4 regions of the Candidatus Alistipes pullistercoris genome follow, and region 4 is predicted to be linked to each of the others. Evidence: riboswitches for the same ligand, from Rfam matches in the RefSeq annotation. Region 4 holds a riboswitch; each other region holds the start of a gene.
The links. A riboswitch is a leader RNA that binds a small molecule or an ion and turns the genes downstream of it on or off. The one in region 4 is predicted to bind cobalamin.
Positions count from the first base shown of each region.

Region 1: it holds a riboswitch for cobalamin, as region 4 does, so the genes downstream of both, PGR91_RS11525 (ribonucleoside triphosphate reductase) here and PGR91_RS09080 (ABC transporter substrate-binding protein) in region 4, are expected to answer to the same signal.
Region 2: it holds a riboswitch for cobalamin, as region 4 does, so the genes downstream of both, PGR91_RS08140 (cysteine-rich CWC family protein) here and PGR91_RS09080 (ABC transporter substrate-binding protein) in region 4, are expected to answer to the same signal.
Region 3: it holds a riboswitch for cobalamin, as region 4 does, so the genes downstream of both, PGR91_RS09500 (TonB-dependent receptor) here and PGR91_RS09080 (ABC transporter substrate-binding protein) in region 4, are expected to answer to the same signal.

Region 1 is NZ_JAQDED010000009.1:81,986-86,260, reverse strand. It holds gene PGR91_RS11525 (ribonucleoside triphosphate reductase) at 1-1,820, opposite strand, end outside; cobalamin riboswitch at 1,935-2,142, opposite strand; gene def (peptide deformylase) at 2,320-2,877, opposite strand; gene PGR91_RS11515 (diaminopimelate dehydrogenase) at 2,905-3,801, opposite strand; gene ruvX (Holliday junction resolvase RuvX) at 3,813-4,247, opposite strand.
Region 2 is NZ_JAQDED010000004.1:280,411-284,685, reverse strand. It holds gene PGR91_RS08145 (O-antigen ligase family protein) at 1-347, shown strand, start outside; cobalamin riboswitch at 929-1,137, shown strand; gene PGR91_RS08140 (cysteine-rich CWC family protein) at 1,237-1,470, shown strand; gene accC (acetyl-CoA carboxylase biotin carboxylase subunit) at 1,467-3,005, shown strand; gene PGR91_RS08130 (acetyl-CoA carboxylase biotin carboxyl carrier protein subunit) at 3,016-3,543, shown strand; gene PGR91_RS08125 (acyl-CoA carboxylase subunit beta) at 3,536-4,275, shown strand, end outside.
Region 3 is NZ_JAQDED010000006.1:10,004-14,278, forward strand. It holds tRNA gene PGR91_RS09490 (tRNA-Ser) at 295-383, opposite strand; gene PGR91_RS09495 (acyltransferase family protein) at 465-1,520, opposite strand; cobalamin riboswitch at 1,725-1,939, shown strand; gene PGR91_RS09500 (TonB-dependent receptor) at 2,085-4,091, shown strand; gene PGR91_RS09505 (DUF5074 domain-containing protein) at 4,088-4,275, shown strand, end outside.
Region 4 is NZ_JAQDED010000005.1:199,077-203,351, reverse strand. It holds gene PGR91_RS09085 (iron ABC transporter permease) at 1-964, opposite strand, end outside; gene PGR91_RS09080 (ABC transporter substrate-binding protein) at 961-2,079, opposite strand; cobalamin riboswitch at 2,393-2,605, opposite strand; gene PGR91_RS09075 (NADH-quinone oxidoreductase subunit N) at 2,731-4,152, opposite strand; gene PGR91_RS09070 (complex I subunit 4 family protein) at 4,163-4,275, opposite strand, start outside.

The sequences.
Region 1 (4,275 bases), on a different contig from region 4:
CCGGTGTACAACGCTTGTAGCGGATCCTGCATTTCGAGCGCTTCGTACAGGTCGTCGGTAAAGTTTACCGGCAGGTGGGTCGAATTGGTGTAGTAAGGCTTGGCGCCTTTCAGTAGTCGGTCGGCTTGGTTCGCCGTGATGATATCCGGATAACGCTTGGTATCGAGCATCGCGAACCGGTAGGCGGTGCTTTCGGCCGGAGTGGCTTCGAGGTTGTAGATATTGCCGGTTTCCTCCTGGAATACGGCCAGCGCGTCCCGCATGAAGCGCATCGTTTTTTGGGCGAATGCCGCGCCCTCTTCGGTGGCGATTCCGACGCCGAGGAAGTTCAGACAGCATTCGTTCATCCCGTTGATGCCGATCGTCGAGAAGTGGTTTTTCCAATAGCAGCCGAAACGGTCGTGGATGTGGCGCAGGTAGAATTTCGAATAGGGATAGAGTCCCTTTTCGGTGTAGCGCTCGATGACCTTGCGTTTGGTTTCGAGGCTTTCGCGGGCCAGCTCCATCAGGTGGCGCAGCCGTTCGAAAAACGACTTCTCGGACCCCGATTCGTAGCCGAGTCGCGGCAGGTTGATCGTCACGACGCCGACCGACCCGGTCAGCGGGTTCGACGCGAACAGTCCGCCGCCGCGCTTGATTAGTTCCCGTTTGTCGAGCCGCAGCCGGCAGCACATGCTGCGCACGTCGTCGGGTTTCATGTCCGAGTTGACGAAGTTCGAGAAGTAGGGGATGCCGTACTTGGCGGTCATCTGCCAGATGCCGTCGTAATCGGGATTTTCCCAATCGAAATCGGGCGTGATGTTGTAGGTCGGGATCGGGAACGAGAACAGGCTGCCCGCCGCGTCCCCTTCGTACATCACCTCGGCGAAGGCCTTGTTGAGCAGCGTCATTTCGGGCTGAAAATCGCCGTAGGTCTCCTCTTTTACTTCGCCGCCGCAAACCACCGGCTCGTTTTTCAGGAAGTCGGGGACGGTCAGATCCATCGTGATGTTCGTGAACGGAGTCTGGAAACCGACCCGCGTCGGAACGTTCAGGTTGAACAGGAATTCCTGCAAGCACTGTTTGACCTGCGCGTAGTCGAGCCCGTCGTAGCGGACGTAGGGCGCGAGGAAGGTGTCGAAATTCGAGAAGGCCTGCGCGCCGGCCGCTTCGCCCTGCATCGTGTAGAAGAAGTTGACGATCTGTCCGAGCGCTGTCCGCAGGTGCCGGGCCGGCGCGCTCTGCGCTTTGCCTTCGACTCCTTTGAACCCGGTCGTCAATAGGTCTTTCAGATCCCAGCCGACGCAGTAGACGCTCAGGAAGCCCAAGTCGTGGATGTGCATAGCTCCGCTTTTGTGCGCGTCGGCGACCTCTTCGGAATAGAGCCGGCCGAGCCAGTACTGCGAAGTAATCATCGTCGAAATGTGCTGGTTGAGGCCTTGCAGCGAGTAGGCCGAATTGGCGCTTTCCTTGACCCGCCAGTCGTCCTGCGACAGGTAGTCGTCCATCACGTCGAGGTTCGAAAACAGCTCTTTCGATTCGCGGAGCTGTTCGTGCTGCCGACGGTAGAGCATGTAGTTTTTCAGCAGCGCGAAATCGCCGCGACGGTACAGCGCCTGTTCGACGGCGTCCTGCACCTGTTCGACGTGCGGCGTCTGTTCGGCGCTGTTTTTTTCGAGCGAGGCCACCACTTCGCTGCACAGCCGGCGGGCTTCTTTGCGGTTCGGCACACCGGAGGCCCGCATGGCCTTGAAGATCGCCTGTTCGATTTTCTCCGGACTGAACGGGGCGATCTCGCCCGTCCGTTTTACGATTTGCCGTAAATGAGTCTGTCCATTCATCTTGTTTGAATTTTAAACAGTTAAACAATAAGATAAAATGGTAACTCCGGGAGGATAAAAGATATCGGGCCGCGTACGGAGGGCCCCGACATTCGATCGCTCTTCACCCGAAAGCTACAATGCAATTCATCCGGCAGGTCTTCTGACTTGTTCCGGGTCGCGCGCCTTCCCATCGGGTAAACCGACAGTGGCATTCGGGTTTGCGCGGCCTTTGGCAGGAACTTACAGCTACGGGGATAGTTCCCGACTTTCACGGGATTCCCTTTTGATCTCCTGCCGGGCGAGACGCCCGGCATCGAGAACCGAATGTTTTCACAAACATAGCGAATCGTTTCGACGGAAAACATTTTCGGCGGAATACTTATCAACAACTTATAAACCTATTCGATTAAACGGTTGGCTGTCATCGCCGAAAGCGACGAGGAAAGACGGTATGCAAAAAGGCCGCTCGCCCGAAACGGCGAACGGCCCTGAAAGAGATCCCGGAAACGGGCGGAAACTATTTTTTCACCAGTTTGCAGGGATAGTGCGCTTTGTATTTCCCTTTGGTCATCGCGGCCAGTTTGCTTTTCAGCAGAGTTCGGCGCAGCGGCGACACGTGGTCGATGAACAGTTTGCCGTCCAGGTGGTCGTACTCGTGCTGGATGACCCGCGCCGCGAAACCTTCGAACTCCTCGTCGTGCTCGACGAAATTTTCGTCCGCGTAGCGGATCCTGATCCGCGACGGCCTTTCGACCCGTTCGTTGATTCCCGGCAGGCTCAAACATCCTTCGTCGAACGGAACGGCGTCGCCGGAGCGTTCGTAGATGTGCGCGTTGATAAAGGCTTTTTTAAAACCGGCCAGGCTCGGATCCTTGTCGGCGTTCACCGAAGCGTCGACCACGAAGATCCGGATGTTGCGGCCCACCTGCGGGGCGGCCAGTCCGACTCCGTCGGCTTCGTACATGGTTTCCCACAGGTTTTCGAGAAATTTGTCCAGTTCCGGATAATCTTTGGCGATGTCTTCGGATTCTTTGCGCAAAACCGCCGAACCGTAAATATAAATCGGAAGTAACATATCGTTCGTTTGCTGTTTTTAATCCTGTTATACCAGATGCCGGATCAGTTCCGTCCGGTCTCCGGGAAGCAGGTCGATCATCGGGATTTCGATCAGCGTGTAGCATCCCGGTTTCTGCAACATAGAAGCCCGCGCCGAGGAGACCAGTATCTGGGCCGTAAGCGCCGGATTGTTGATCTTCATATTGAATTCGAACAGTTGGTTCTGCGTTTTGCCCGAAACGCCCTTGCGCGTCAGGTTGACGCCATGTCCCATGTCCAGCAGCGCGTCCACGCTCTGCACCCGCATCACGTGCGTCTCGTCGTGTACGAAATAGGCGTCTTTTTTGATCGCGTCGGCCACCTTGTCGAAATCGTAGCCCTCTTTCAGCTCGATGTAAACCATCCTCCGGTGAATGCCCGTCCCGGTCGGAATCGTCATCGACAACGCGGCTTTAACCCCGTCGATCGCCTTGACGGCTACGGTGTGACCCATGCTCATGCCGGGGCCGAAGTTCGTGTAAGTAATCCCTTTCGGGGCGCAGGCTTCGAGCAGAGCGCGCACCACCGAGTCGCTGCCCGGGTCCCAGCCGGCCGACATGATCGAAACGGCGCCGTGCTGCGCGGCCGCCTTGCCGAGCGTCGCGTGCTGTTCGGCGACCTGCGTATGGATGTCGAAACTGTCCACCGTGTTGATCCCTTTCTCGAGCAATTTCAGCGCGAAGCTCTGTACGCTGCGGCTCGGTGTGCAGAGGATCGCCACGTCGACTTTGCCGAGCGATTCGATTTCGGTGGCTACCGTATAGTTTTTCAGTTCTTCGGGCACGTTCGCGGCGTCGCGGCGAATGATACCGGCGATTTCGAAGTCTTCGGCCGCCTGCAACGCCTCGAGGACGTATTTTCCAATGTTGCCATATCCGACGATGGCTGCTCTGATCTTTTTCATCTTCTATTGTGTTATTTATTTGTTAAATGATTGTCCCGCGAATCGAGGTATCCTTGCAGGATGATCGTTGCGCTGATGCGGTCGACCAGCCCTTTGTCCTCGCGGCGGCGTTTTTTCGGAACGCCGCCGTCGATCATCGCCCGTAGCGCCAGCCTCGAGGTGAACCGCTCGTCGAACAGTTCGATCCGCATCGCAGGCATCTCTTTGCGCAGCTTCTCGACGAACGGGCGGATGTAGGTATAGGACTCCGACGGCAACCCGTCCATCTGCAGCGGCATGCCGATTACGATCGCGTCCACCGCGTTGGCCGCGGCGTAGCTCTTGACGTAGTCCATCAGCGTATGGGTCGGAACGGTGTCGAGGGCGTTGGCGATGATCTGCAACGGGTCGGTCACGGCAAGGCCCGTCCGTTTGCGTCCGTAATCGATAGCCAGTATTCTCCCCATATGCGACGATAATCCGTTGAATGATCCG
Region 2 (4,275 bases), on a different contig from region 4:
ACAATTACGCAGCGGAATTGAATGATGCGGGCGAAGCGGACAAAAGCCTCGAAGCGGCGACGGCCTGCGAAAAAATGCTGAACGACTACGACGTGCAGATGTTGAAAGCCGATGCCCACAAAAAGCGGCGCGATTTCCGCCGGGCGGAAGCCTGTTACCTGCTGGCGTCGCGAATGTGCCCCGGACGATTCATGCCGCTGTACGAACTGGTGAACGTATACGACAGCACGAACCGGCCGGACAGGGCGCAGGCTCTGGCGGCGGAGATCGCAGACAAACCCGTGAAAATACCGTCGGGACTCGTCTCCGCAATAAAAATAAAAATGCGGGAACGAGTCGGCGACTAATGCTAATTGCTGTTTCCTTCTTGTAGCCCCGCGCGCGCAGTCTCGAATGGCTCCGGAGTAGGCCGGAATGACAACAACATCAGAATCGGAGATACCGACGAGCTGTTCTACAGGAAAGACAAGAATGGATGGATTTCGCTGGGCAGGCAAAAGGCCCGGGATATCAAACTGACTTTCCACGACATACCGAACAAGGCCCTCTTTCTCTTACTGTATCTCAGCCCGGACAAGGAAATCGAATATTTACGGTCGACCGGGACGAGAAACAGATCTGGTAGTAATTCCGGAAAACGACCGCCCGGCAAACCGGATACGATCCGCAGGGAAAAAGCATTTTACGTTTCACGCGCGGATTCGTGCCGGCCGGAATCGATGAAAAATGCCGAAAGGCTCTCTCTCAGGAAATGTAAGTTATAATCAGGACGGCTCTCTCGCCCAAACCGGAAAATCGTTCTTTCATCGTCTTTACCCAGCGACATCCGTAGTTGACTGCAACACACAAACAACTAAATACAAAATATTTACAAAATAAAAAGAACGAAATTACAACGAAACAGTTGGAAGTAATGAAATAAATGTTTTAACTTTGACGGCGAATCGGTTCGCCTTTTTGCACTCAGAGAAAGGCGATAAAAGGGAACCGGGTGCGAATCCCGGACAGTCCCGCTGCTGTGAAACTCCGAACAACGTCCTGAAACGATCTGAATGGCCACTGGCGGCAAACGATAACGTCGGGAAGGCATCAGGACGGGAGTCAGTCAGAAGACCTGCCGGTTCAGGTGATGTTTTACCGTCCCGAGGGTTGGATGTTAAAACGTGGAAAGTTTAATCATTTTTTTTAATCCGGATCGTTCTGCTGAATGCAGACCGTTTGCGGTGTGTGATAACGATGGAAAAAGTTTGTCCTCGTTGCGGAACACGTTTTGCATGTTCCCTCGATGCTGTTATGGATTGCCTCTGCGCGGGCGTGGCTCTGGATGACGCCCAGCGTCGGTTCATAGCGGATAATTACGACGATTGCCTATGCAACGACTGCCTTCGCATACTCAGGGAGACCTTCTACTCGACAGGGATCAATCCCCGGTATGCTCCTATTGTAAAACCTAAATCATATAGCGAATGATCGAAAAAATCGTTATAGCCAACCGAGGAGAAATCGCCGTCAGAATCATCCGTTCCTGTCGCGAAATGGGAATCCGTTCGGTAGCTCTTTTCTCCGAAGCCGACCGCATGTCGAAACACGTCATGCTGGCCGACGAAGCGTATCCCATCGGCCCGGCTCCGTCGAAAGAAAGTTACCTCGACGTCGATAAAATCATCGAAACAGCTCTGAAATGCGGTGCGGACGCCGTCCATCCGGGATACGGTTTCCTATCGGAAAACGCCGGATTCGCACGAAAATGCGAAGTGGCGGGAATCACGTTCATCGGCCCGCGTGCGGAGACGATCGAACGGATGGGCGACAAGATCTCGGCCCGCCGGTCGATGACGGAAGCCGGCGTGCCCGTGGTGCCCGGCATCCAGCGCCAACTCGAATCGGCCACTGAAGCGGAACGGATCTGCCGAGAAATCGGCTTGCCGGTCATTCTGAAAGCGGCTTCCGGCGGCGGCGGCAAGGGTATGCGCCTGATCCGGTCGGAAAGCGAAATCGGCGAGGCGTACGCCGCCGCTAAATCGGAAGCTCTGTCGTCGTTCGGGGACGAAACAGTCTACATCGAAAAATACATCGAGGAACCGCACCACATCGAATTCCAGATACTGGGGGACGCGCACGGGAATATCGTCCATCTGTACGACCGGGAGTGTTCGGTACAGCGCCGCCACCAGAAAATCGTGGAAGAGAGTCCGTCGCCGTTCCTGACCGACGAACTGCGACAGGAAATGGGAAAGACCGCGGCGGCGGCGGCCCGGGCAGTCGGTTACGTCGGGGCGGGAACGATCGAATTTCTCGTGGACAAAAACCGCAACTTCTATTTCCTCGAAATGAACACCCGACTCCAGGTCGAACATCCCGTAACTGAAGAAGTGCTGGGCCTCAACCTGGTCAAAGAACAAATCTACATCGCCTCGGGCCGCCCGCTGCACCTGCGACAAACGGACATCGTCCAGCGGGGGCACTCCATCGAGTGCAGGATTTGCGCCGAGGATGCGGACAACGGCTTCATGCCTTCGCCGGGACTCGTCAAACAGGTTACCGAACCCAACGGGCTCGGAATCCGCATCGACAGTTACATTTACGAGGGTTACGAAATTCCTGTCTACTACGATCCGATGATCTCCAAACTGATCGTCCGGGCGACTACGCGCGAATACGCCGTCCAGCGTATGCGCGCGGCACTGGACGAATACAAAGTTACAGGCATCAAAACCAACATCTCTTACCTGAACGCCATCATGCATACGCCCGACTTCGTCCGGGGCGGCTACGACACGGCGTTTCTCGAAAAAAACGAAAAGATCATACACCGCTACTTACGGGAACCTTTCCCGGCCGGAGCGGATGACAGACTGGTCGAAGACCTGGTGCTGATCGCCGCACAGATCGACTATTTGGTCATGCAACAGGAAGGCGGAGGAAGTTCACCCGCGGCGGCGGACACCGGCACGCTGAACCGTTGGCGCGAATTCGGCAAACGCAAAGGCGTAATGGGAATTTAAAACGAAACGTATGGAAATACATATCGGAGAACGGGTCGCCGAAGTGCAACTCGTCGAAAAAGAAGGGAATCAGGTACGCATCGCTGTAGACGGGCAGATGTACGACGTTGATATCGTGATTGCCGACAACGGGGTTTGTTCCGTCATCTTCAATGGACAGTCGTACAACATGGAGATCGTCCGTTCCGACAACGGCAAGCGATACAAAGTGAACCGGGGATTCAATTCGTACGATGTCGGGATCGTCGACGCCCAGGAGAAATATCTCCGTTCGCGCCGCAAAGACAACGGGCGCCAGGACGATACGATCACGGCGGCAATGCCAGGCAAGATCGTAAAAATAAACGTCGCCGCGGGCGACCGGGTAACCGACGGAGATACCCTGATCGTATTCGAAGCGATGAAAATGCAAAGCAACCTGAAGGTAGTCGGCGATTGCACCGTCCGCGAAGTGCTGGTCTGCGAAGGTGATCCGGTCGCTACGGGCCAACCGCTGATAAAACTCGATATTTTAACCAACGACCAAAACAATGAATAACGATAAAATCCTAAAAGATTTCCTCGCGAAAGACAAAGCCGCTGAACTCGGCGGCGGAACCCGAAAAATCGAAAAACAACATCAGGCCGGCCGAATGACCGCCCGCGAACGCATTGAGACGCTGCTCGACAAGGGCACCTTCGTGGAATTCGATAAATTCGTCACGCACCGCTGCACGAACTACCACATGCAGCAGGAGAAAATTCCGGGCGACGGGATCGTCTCCGGATACGGCAAGGTCGACGGGCGTCCGGTGTACGTCTACGCCTACGACTTCACGGTCTTCGGTGGATCGCTGAGCCTCACCAACGCCGGCAAGATCGTAAAAGTGCAGACGATGGCCCTCAAGAACGGGGCACCGATCATCGCGCTGAACGATTCCGGGGGCGCGCGCATTCAGGAGGGCGTCGACAGCCTGACCGGTTATGCCAACATTTTTTTCCAGAATACGATTGCATCGGGCGTCATCCCTCAGATCTCAGCGATCCTGGGCCCTTGCGCCGGAGGCGCATGTTACTCGCCGGCGCTGACCGACTTTATTTTCATGGTGAACGAAAAAAGCCACATGTTCGTCACGGGCCCCGACGTAGTGAAAGCCGTCACCCATGAAGAAGTTTCCAAGGAAGAACTCGGGGGCGCTTACACACACAACAGCAAAAGCGGCGTAGCGCACTTCCTGGGTAACTCAGAAGAAGAAGTGCTGATGGGCATCCGCGAGTTACTGAGTTTCCT
Region 3 (4,275 bases), on a different contig from region 4:
TAAAGATCGTGCTTCGCCGTTGAGTGATACACGCTTGCGCGGCGAGAGTTTCGACGTCCGCCCCGTTCGAGAATAACAAGAGAGCGGAGCGGCCGGGCATCCGTTTCCGTTGTACCCCCTGCGGCTGCAAGCCGCAGGGGGTATAATAGTATTTTCGCATACGCAATCGCAGAGACGGCCCTATGACCCCTCATTTGTGTCCTTAACGGAGAAAAAAGAAAACACCCAAACTTACATTTTAGGGTGTAAATCTGGGTGCTATCCTTGTAATTCGCTGACAATCAGCCTTGTTTGCGGAGAGTTAGGGATTCGAACCCCAGGAACCACATAAGCGGTTCAACAGATTTCGAGTCTGCCCCGATCGACCACTCCGGCAACTCTCCTATTGCGGGTGCAAAGTTAATCAACAATTCTGATTATCGAAAATTTTTGGACTAAATCTTTTATATTAATAATATTTCCACTTATCCTTTCTTTGCAAAGTGGAGCGACCGATTGTTCTCCCAGGGAAACCGCTTGAAAAACGGGAGATATCGATTAATAATCCAAACAAGCACGGTAATGACAGCAGTTGCAATAACCGCAATTAAGAAATCGATCACGTAATAATGAGGAATGTTTATTTTATTCAGTATTTTTGACAGAATCAAAATCACGCCTCCATTTAGAAAATAATACAATATTGAGTTCCGACCGATATATTCAAGAACAGGTTGATTGCGGATAAATTCCGACAATTTTAAGATAAACACAATCCCGCTCCCTGACAAAACCAACGATTTAAAACTATCGATCATAATTCCATCGTATTCTGAAACGGGCGTGTATCGAAAAATTGCAAACAAGGCTATATAAAGCGAAGTAAAGGCCAACAGGCTGTATTTACCCGACAAAGTTTTCTGAATCACGTTGTAGTGCAGGCTCCAAATATATCCCAAACAAACAAATATCAGATTGACGAAAGCTTCTTTATAATACCAGAAAGAAGGTGCAGGATCCACACGTTTCAGATAAGTGCCCAAAATTAAGAGACTGAGCCCGCAAATCAACAGGATGTATTCATTTCGAAAGAGTTTGTAAAAAATGTAGAAAAGAATTTCGCAGACAATAAGGGCTGCAACAAACCAAGACGCTGTTCCTCCCAGAACATCATATAACATGCTTTTTATTGTCACGTCATTTCCGTGGGCAAATGCTTTCGGTAGCCAAATAAGGGTTGTAAATATCAAATAAGGCCAAACCAGAGTGGCAAATATTCGTTTTAATTTCCGAAGAAAAGAGAGCGGCGCAGTCTCTTTGACGATATATCTTCCTGTTATAAAGAAAAAAGTTGTTAGAAAAAACGGTGCAAAAAATGGTTGGATATGTATGCTCGTAGGAAAATAACATTCCGAGTGATAGAGCATCACGAGAAACATACAAATGCCTCTTGCTATATCAATGCTGTTATTTCTCTGGGGAACGGGCGATACGACAACCGTAGAGGAAACGGTATTCTTTATCAAATTGAAACTAAACATATTTTGCATAGGTTATATTGTAAAAGGTCTGTACACCACGTTTCGAACCCGGTCACTCTCTTTCCTGTAGGTCCGGTCCAAAGGTAACACTTTCCGGGATATATTTTCCATCGCGGACGTATTTTTCTGAAAAACAACCCAGGCAGTATGCCCACCGGAACGCACATTATTTTCATTATTAGGCCGCATCGTCCCGAAAAAAAACTATCTTTGCCGTGCAAAGGTTTCCGCATCGCGCTTTCGACCGCGATCAGGGAATTAAAAGGGAATGCCGTGCGAATCGGCAACAGTCCCCGCTGCTGTAAGTTTCAGTTCCGAAAGGAATAAAATGTTTCGACACTCTTGGCCACTGACATCGAGTCGGGAAGGCGCCGAAACGGAAACGAGTCAGAAGACCTACCTTTGCTTTACGGATTTTACAGTCTGCGGTGAACAGACGAAAATCGACGGAATTTCCGGCTGACCTATTTGCGCACGATGCCGCCCGCTGTAAAACCGAATTGGATTTTTTAACGATCAACGAGCGGCATGGAACGTATTCCTCCCATTTATCTCTTCCTGTTTATGTGTTGCCTGACACCGGCGGCGCTTTATTCGCAGAACGGCTCCGACAGCCTGACACGCAAAGCGTATCCGGACAGCCTACGCCATTACAGCATCGACGAGGTGACCGTATACGGACAGAACCAACCGTCCCGGATTATCCCCGCCCAGGAACTCTCCGGCAAAGAACTGCAGCGACTCAACGCCCTGTCGGTCGCCGATGCGGTACGCTATTTTTCCGGGGTGCAGATCAAGGATTACGGCGGAATCGGAGGACTCAAAACCATCAATATCCGTAGCATGGGCACCCAGCACGTCGGCGTTTTCTTCGACGGCATCCAACTCGGCAACGCACAGAACGGGCAGATCGACCTGGGACGCTTTTCGCTGGACAACATGGAATCCATTTCGCTGTACAACGGGCAGAAAAGCGCGGTATTCCAGCCGGCTAAAGATTTCGCATCGGCCGGTTCGATTTACATGCAGACGCGAACGCCCCGTTTCGACCGAGACGGAAAAAACAACCATTTCGGCGTGTCGATGAAAACCGGCTCTTTCGGCACGGCCAACCCGTCGATCCTGTGGGAACACCGGTTCAACGACCGGCTCAGCAGTTCGTTCAACGTCGAATACCTGTACACCACGGGCCGCTACAAGTTCAGCTACACGAAAAAAAACGGATACGACACGACTGAAGTGCGCCGCAACGGCGACGTGCGCGCCCTACGGGCCGAAGGCGGCCTTTTCGGCCTGGTACGCAACGGCGAATGGAAAGCGAAAGTCTACTTTTACAACTCGGAACGGGGCTACCCGGGCGCTTCGGTGCGACAGGAACCCGGACGGTTCCGGCACGAAGACCGGCAGTGGGACGACAACTTTTTCGTACAGGGTTCTTTCCGGAAAACCTTCAGTCCGTTTTACAGTCTGTTGCTGAACGGCAAGTACGCCTACGATTACCTGCACTACCTGTCCGATCCGCGCCTCGACGAGAGCACGATGTATGTCAACAACCACTACTACCAGCAGGAGACGTATTTCTCGGCAGCCAACGAATTTACGTTTTTCAAATGGTGGAAAGCCAACCTCGCCGCCGATTTCCAATGGAACACGCTGGACGCCGACTTGGTCGATTTCGTCTATCCGCAGCGCTATTCGGTACTGACGGCCGCGGCGACCTCGTTCGAATTTTCCCGGGTCAAAGTGCAGGCAAGCCTGCTGCACACTTATGTCCACGACCGGACGAAAGCCGTCGGGGGAAGCGCCGGCGACAAAAGCGAATTCACGCCCACCTTCGTAGTCTGGTACAAACCGTGGAGTCGGCCGGAGCTGAGTTTCCGCGCATTCTACAAACGGATTTTCCGGATGCCTACGCTGAACGACCTGTACTACACGTTCATCGGCAACAAATACCTGAACCCGGAATACACCACCCAATACAACATCGGCGTCACCTATGCGAAAAATTTCGACGGCGTCCTGCGGCGGATCGACTTCCAGGCGGACGCCTACTACAACGAAGTGGACGACAAGATCGTCGCCATGCCCACCAGCAACCAGTTCCAGTGGACGATGATCAACCTCGGTCGCGTGGAAATACGAGGGATCGAAACGACCGTGCAGACCAACTGGCTGTTCGGTCCGGTAACCTTCAACGCCCGGCTGAATTACACTTACCAGAAAGCCCAGGACGTCACCGACCGGACGAGCGAATGGTACGGCGGCCAAATCCCCTATATCCCGTGGCACAGCGGTTCCGCCGTACTGAATCTCGGCTACCGGGGATGGGATCTGAATTACAGCTTCCTTTACACCGGAGAACGCTACGAATCCGTCGCGAACATCCCCGAAAACTACGCGCGGCCGTGGTATACGCACGATATGGCGCTCTCGAAATACATCCCGTTCAAAAAAACGGCGCTGCGCATCACCGCCGAAGTGAACAACATCTTCAACCAGCAATACGAAGTCGTACAATGTTACCCGATGCCGGGCACGAATTTTAAAATCAAAATAAACTTTACGTTATGAAAAAACATTTGACAAAATCACTGCTGCTTTTGCTGCTCAGCGCAGCCGTCTGCAGCCTCAACTCCTGCCGGAAAGAAGAAACGGGCACCCCTTCGTCCGGTTCGGGCGGCGGAGAGGGAGAGACCGCCGGTACGGTGAAAGGATTCTTCCTGCTGAACGAAGGCAATCAAGGCAGCAACAAGGC
Region 4 (4,275 bases):
GAGTGATCGCGTTCAGCGGAATCACGCCCGATGCGCCGGGCAGCAGGCTGATCAGGTTGCACAGCAGCGCGACGCAGGAACCGGTCAGCATCACCGCCGGCAGCAACAGCCGGTGATCGGCCGAACCGGTCATCAACCGCGCCAAATGCGGTACGGACAACCCGATAAAGGCAATCGGCCCGCAAAACGCCGTCGAAACGGCCGTCAACACCCCCGTACAGATCAACAGCAAGATCCGCACGCGCTGTACGCGCACCCCGAGATTCTCGGCATAGCGTTCGCCGAGCAGTAATGCGTTCAGTGGCTTCATCAGCAGTAGCGCGACGAACAGTCCCGCCCCGATCAGCAGCGCGAACAGCGGCATCTGCCGCAACGAAACGCCCGAAAAATCGCCCATCCCCCACAGCATGTACGAATACACGCCGTCCGACGTCGCGAAAAAATTCAACAGCGAGATCATCGACGAGGCCAGGTAACCGACCATAATCCCGATAATCAGCAACATCACGTTGCTGCGCACGAGCGTCGAAAAAAAGATGATGATGCACAACACCGCCGTCGCTCCGACGAATGCGCCCGATACGACGGCCATATAACCGCTGAGCATGAAACCGCCCGTACCGCCGACCGTCCCTCCCAGCATCAGCATCACCAACGCCACGCCGAGACTCGCCCCCGTATCGATCCCGAGAATCGACGGGCCGGCCAACGGATTGTTGAACACGGTTTGCAACATCAGTCCGGAAGTAGCCAGCGCCGCACCGGCCAACAGCGCGGTCACGGCCTGCGGCAACCTCGATTCGAGCACGATAAACGACCACGAAGCCTGTCCGGCCTCCCCGCCCGTCAGGATGCCGAGCACCGCCCGCAACGGAATCGGCACCGACCCCAGGAACAGGCTGGCCGCAAACAGCACCGCGACACAGCAAGCCGCCGCAACGATATACCGCACCGAAATACTCACTGCCGCATCCTGTTAAAATACCGCAACCGGTATCCGGGTATCGTCCCCGGATGAAAAATCTCGATCAGGTCGCCCAGCACCCGGTCGGGATGCATCGGCATTTCTTCGTAATAAGGCGTTTTCCCGGTATTGCAGACGAAAATATTCCGGTTTTTAAAAGCGTCGAAATGCCGGTAAGGTTCGTACTCCGTCTGCAGTTCCGCATAGGTCAGTTCCTGCGGCGCATTGTATTTAATAAGCCAGAAATCGGCTCCCTGTCCCTTTTCGAACACCGTCTCGAACGCCAACGGCACCGAACCGGTACTCGGGTCGTCGGCCCAGATGTAATCGGCCCCGGCATCGCGGTACAAGTTGGCAATGTAACTGCGGCCCCCGGGAACATACCATGCCGATCCGTATTTTTTCTCGGACAGTACGGTCGGACGCACGCCCACCGTATCCGTCATCCTGCACAGCGAATCGTATGCCGCCGCCGTCTGCCGGAATAGCGAATCGGCCCGCTGTCCTCTGTCGAAAAACAACGCCATGAAACGCATCCATTCGGCCCTTCCGAGCGGCGTAACCTCCATATAATCGACGCATTCCATGATCGGAATCGCCGTTTTTTCGATCCGTCCGTAACCGACGTTCTTGAACGGCGAAGCGATGATGATGTCGGGCGCCAGGTCGATCACCTTTTCGACATCCGGCGACGAAGCCTCGCCCAGGTCGGCAATAGCACCCCGGGCCACCCCGTCGCGAATAAAATCCAGGTCGATATAACGGGGCTCGCAAACCCCTACGATCCGGTCGCCCACCCCCAGTTCGTCCAGCATACCGCAGTGCACGGCCGAATAAACCACGACCCGCTGCAACGGCGTCCGTACGATATTTCCTTCCGGAAGTCCAACCGGCAGCGGCCTCTCGCGGTCGACGAGCACATAACGACGCAGCAACCGGAGGCTGTCCCACGGACTGAGCACGTCGACGAGCGTATAATCCCGGAAATGCTCGACCCGATAATGCCGGGCATATTCTATCCGGAACGCTTCGCCGGCGCCTTCGCCGGATTTCCGGCCCGATCCGCACCCCGCTCCCAGCAGTATGACGGACAAAAAAAGAAAAAACGATCGAATCAATCTCATCGGAATACCCATATTTTCCGGTTGAACTTACAAAGTTACGCAAATTACCGATCCCCTACAAACCGAAACAAGGACAGATGAGCACCTTATTCAGATCCTCATCCGTCACTCAGGGGGAAAACTACTTATCATATTCGTAAAAAACGTCGTTCGCAGGGCGTCGATCCTGTAAAACCGTTTTTCCGTAATATTCGTCCGGCTGCTCCGAAATAAAATAAAAGAGGAAGAAAAAACGCGAACCCGGACAACTCCCGTCCGACCCCCGCAAAGAATCAACCCATTCCGCTTTTTACCCGAAGCACAAATGTTTCAAACGAATCGAGGCAGGTCTTCTGGCTCGCCTCACATCCGGCAGTCTTCCCATCCTTACGACAGTGACTTTCAGAATCGCCGGACATTTTCCGAGGCTTACAGCTGCGGGTACAGCTCCGGGATTGAAACGACGTTTCGCACCGGATTCCCTATTACGGCCATTCCGCGTCGCTGCGGTCGGGCCACCTTGATTCAACTGGAAGCAAAGGTAAAGCGTTTTTACGAACAATCAAACGTTCCCGACGGTTTCCGGTAATTTTTTTTGCACATTTTGTACACAAACGAAAAAGCCGGCGAGTTTCACCGGCTTTTATAGGATTCGATCCCACGCTACATTCCGTAGCTCAGCAACGAGATCCGATCGTACACCACGCTCAGGACTCCCAACAGCAGGATACCCATGCTACAAGCCACCAGACTGGCACGCATGTACCCGTCGCTGCGGAACGCGGCGATCGGCGCCTCGTTCTTGTTGATGAACATGGCCTTGACCACGAGCAGATAATAGTACAGCGAAATAATCGTATTGATCAGCGCGATCAACACAAGGATGTAATACCCTTGCTGGGCGGCGGCTGCGAAGATGAAGAACTTGCTGAAAAATCCGGCGAACGGCGGAATCCCGGCCAGCGAGAACATCGCCAGCGTCATCACCAGCACCAGTTTCGGATTCGTTGCGTACAATCCGTTGTAATCGTCGATCGTCACCTTGCCGGAGCGGTTCTCAATCGCCGAAATCACGCCGAAAGCGGCCAAGTTGGACACCATGTAAACCAATATGTAATAAACCAGCGAAGTCATACCGAGAGCCGATGCGCTGATCACTCCCAGCACGATGTAACCGGCCTGCGAAATCGACGAATAAGCCAGGAAACGTTTGATATTGCGCTGTCGAATCGCGAACAAGTTGGCGATCGTGATCGTCGCGATGATTACGCCGTAGAGCACGCCCTGCCACTGGGCTGCGATCGGAGAGAACACCTTCATCAGGATCGTCATCAGCACAAACACGGCAGCCCCTTTCGAAATGACCGACAGGTAAGAGGTAACGGTCGTCGGAGCGCCCTGGTAAACGTCGGGCGTCCACTGGTGGAACGGCACGAGCGAAATTTTGAAGAACAGCCCCACGACGAAGAACAGGAAAGCCATGATCTGCAACGGCGAACCGTTCACGGCGGCCGGGATGTCGTCGAAATAGAGCGTTCCGGTCGTACCGTAGATCAGCGACATACCGTACAGCGACAGCCCCGATGCAAAGACGGCGTTCAGGATGTATTTGGCTCCGGCTTCGGCCGATTCGCGTTTGAACTTATCGAAAGCGACCAACGTAGCCATCGGGATCGACGCGGTTTCCAGTCCGATAAAGAAGAACAGGAAGTTGCCGGCCGAGATCATGAAGTACATGCCCAGCAGCGTGGTCAGCGTCAGGAAATAGAATTCGCCGCGCTTGTGGACGGTCGTATCGCTTTTGAGCCAGCCCTCGGCCTGCATCAGCACGATCAGCGTCCCGACGTTCAGGATGCTTTTGACGACGCCCATCATCGGCGTGTACTGGTACATGCCGCCGAATGCTTCGCCAGCGACTCCCGGCACGATGTTCAGCAACGTATGTACGCCGAACAGAATGCACGCTACGGGCTGGAAATACCGCAAACCGTTCTTCGAAGCCATCAAATCGTAGAGCAGCAGGATCACCATCACGGCGATCAGCGACAGCTCCTCTTTCATCATCAGAAAATTACTGTAATCCATATAGCGTCCTCTATTTCATTAACTGTTGTACAACGGGCAGCAAACTGTCGTTGATCATATTCGACACCCACAACGGCGCCATACCGAGTCCGGCGATCGCCACGATCAGCACGACGACCGACA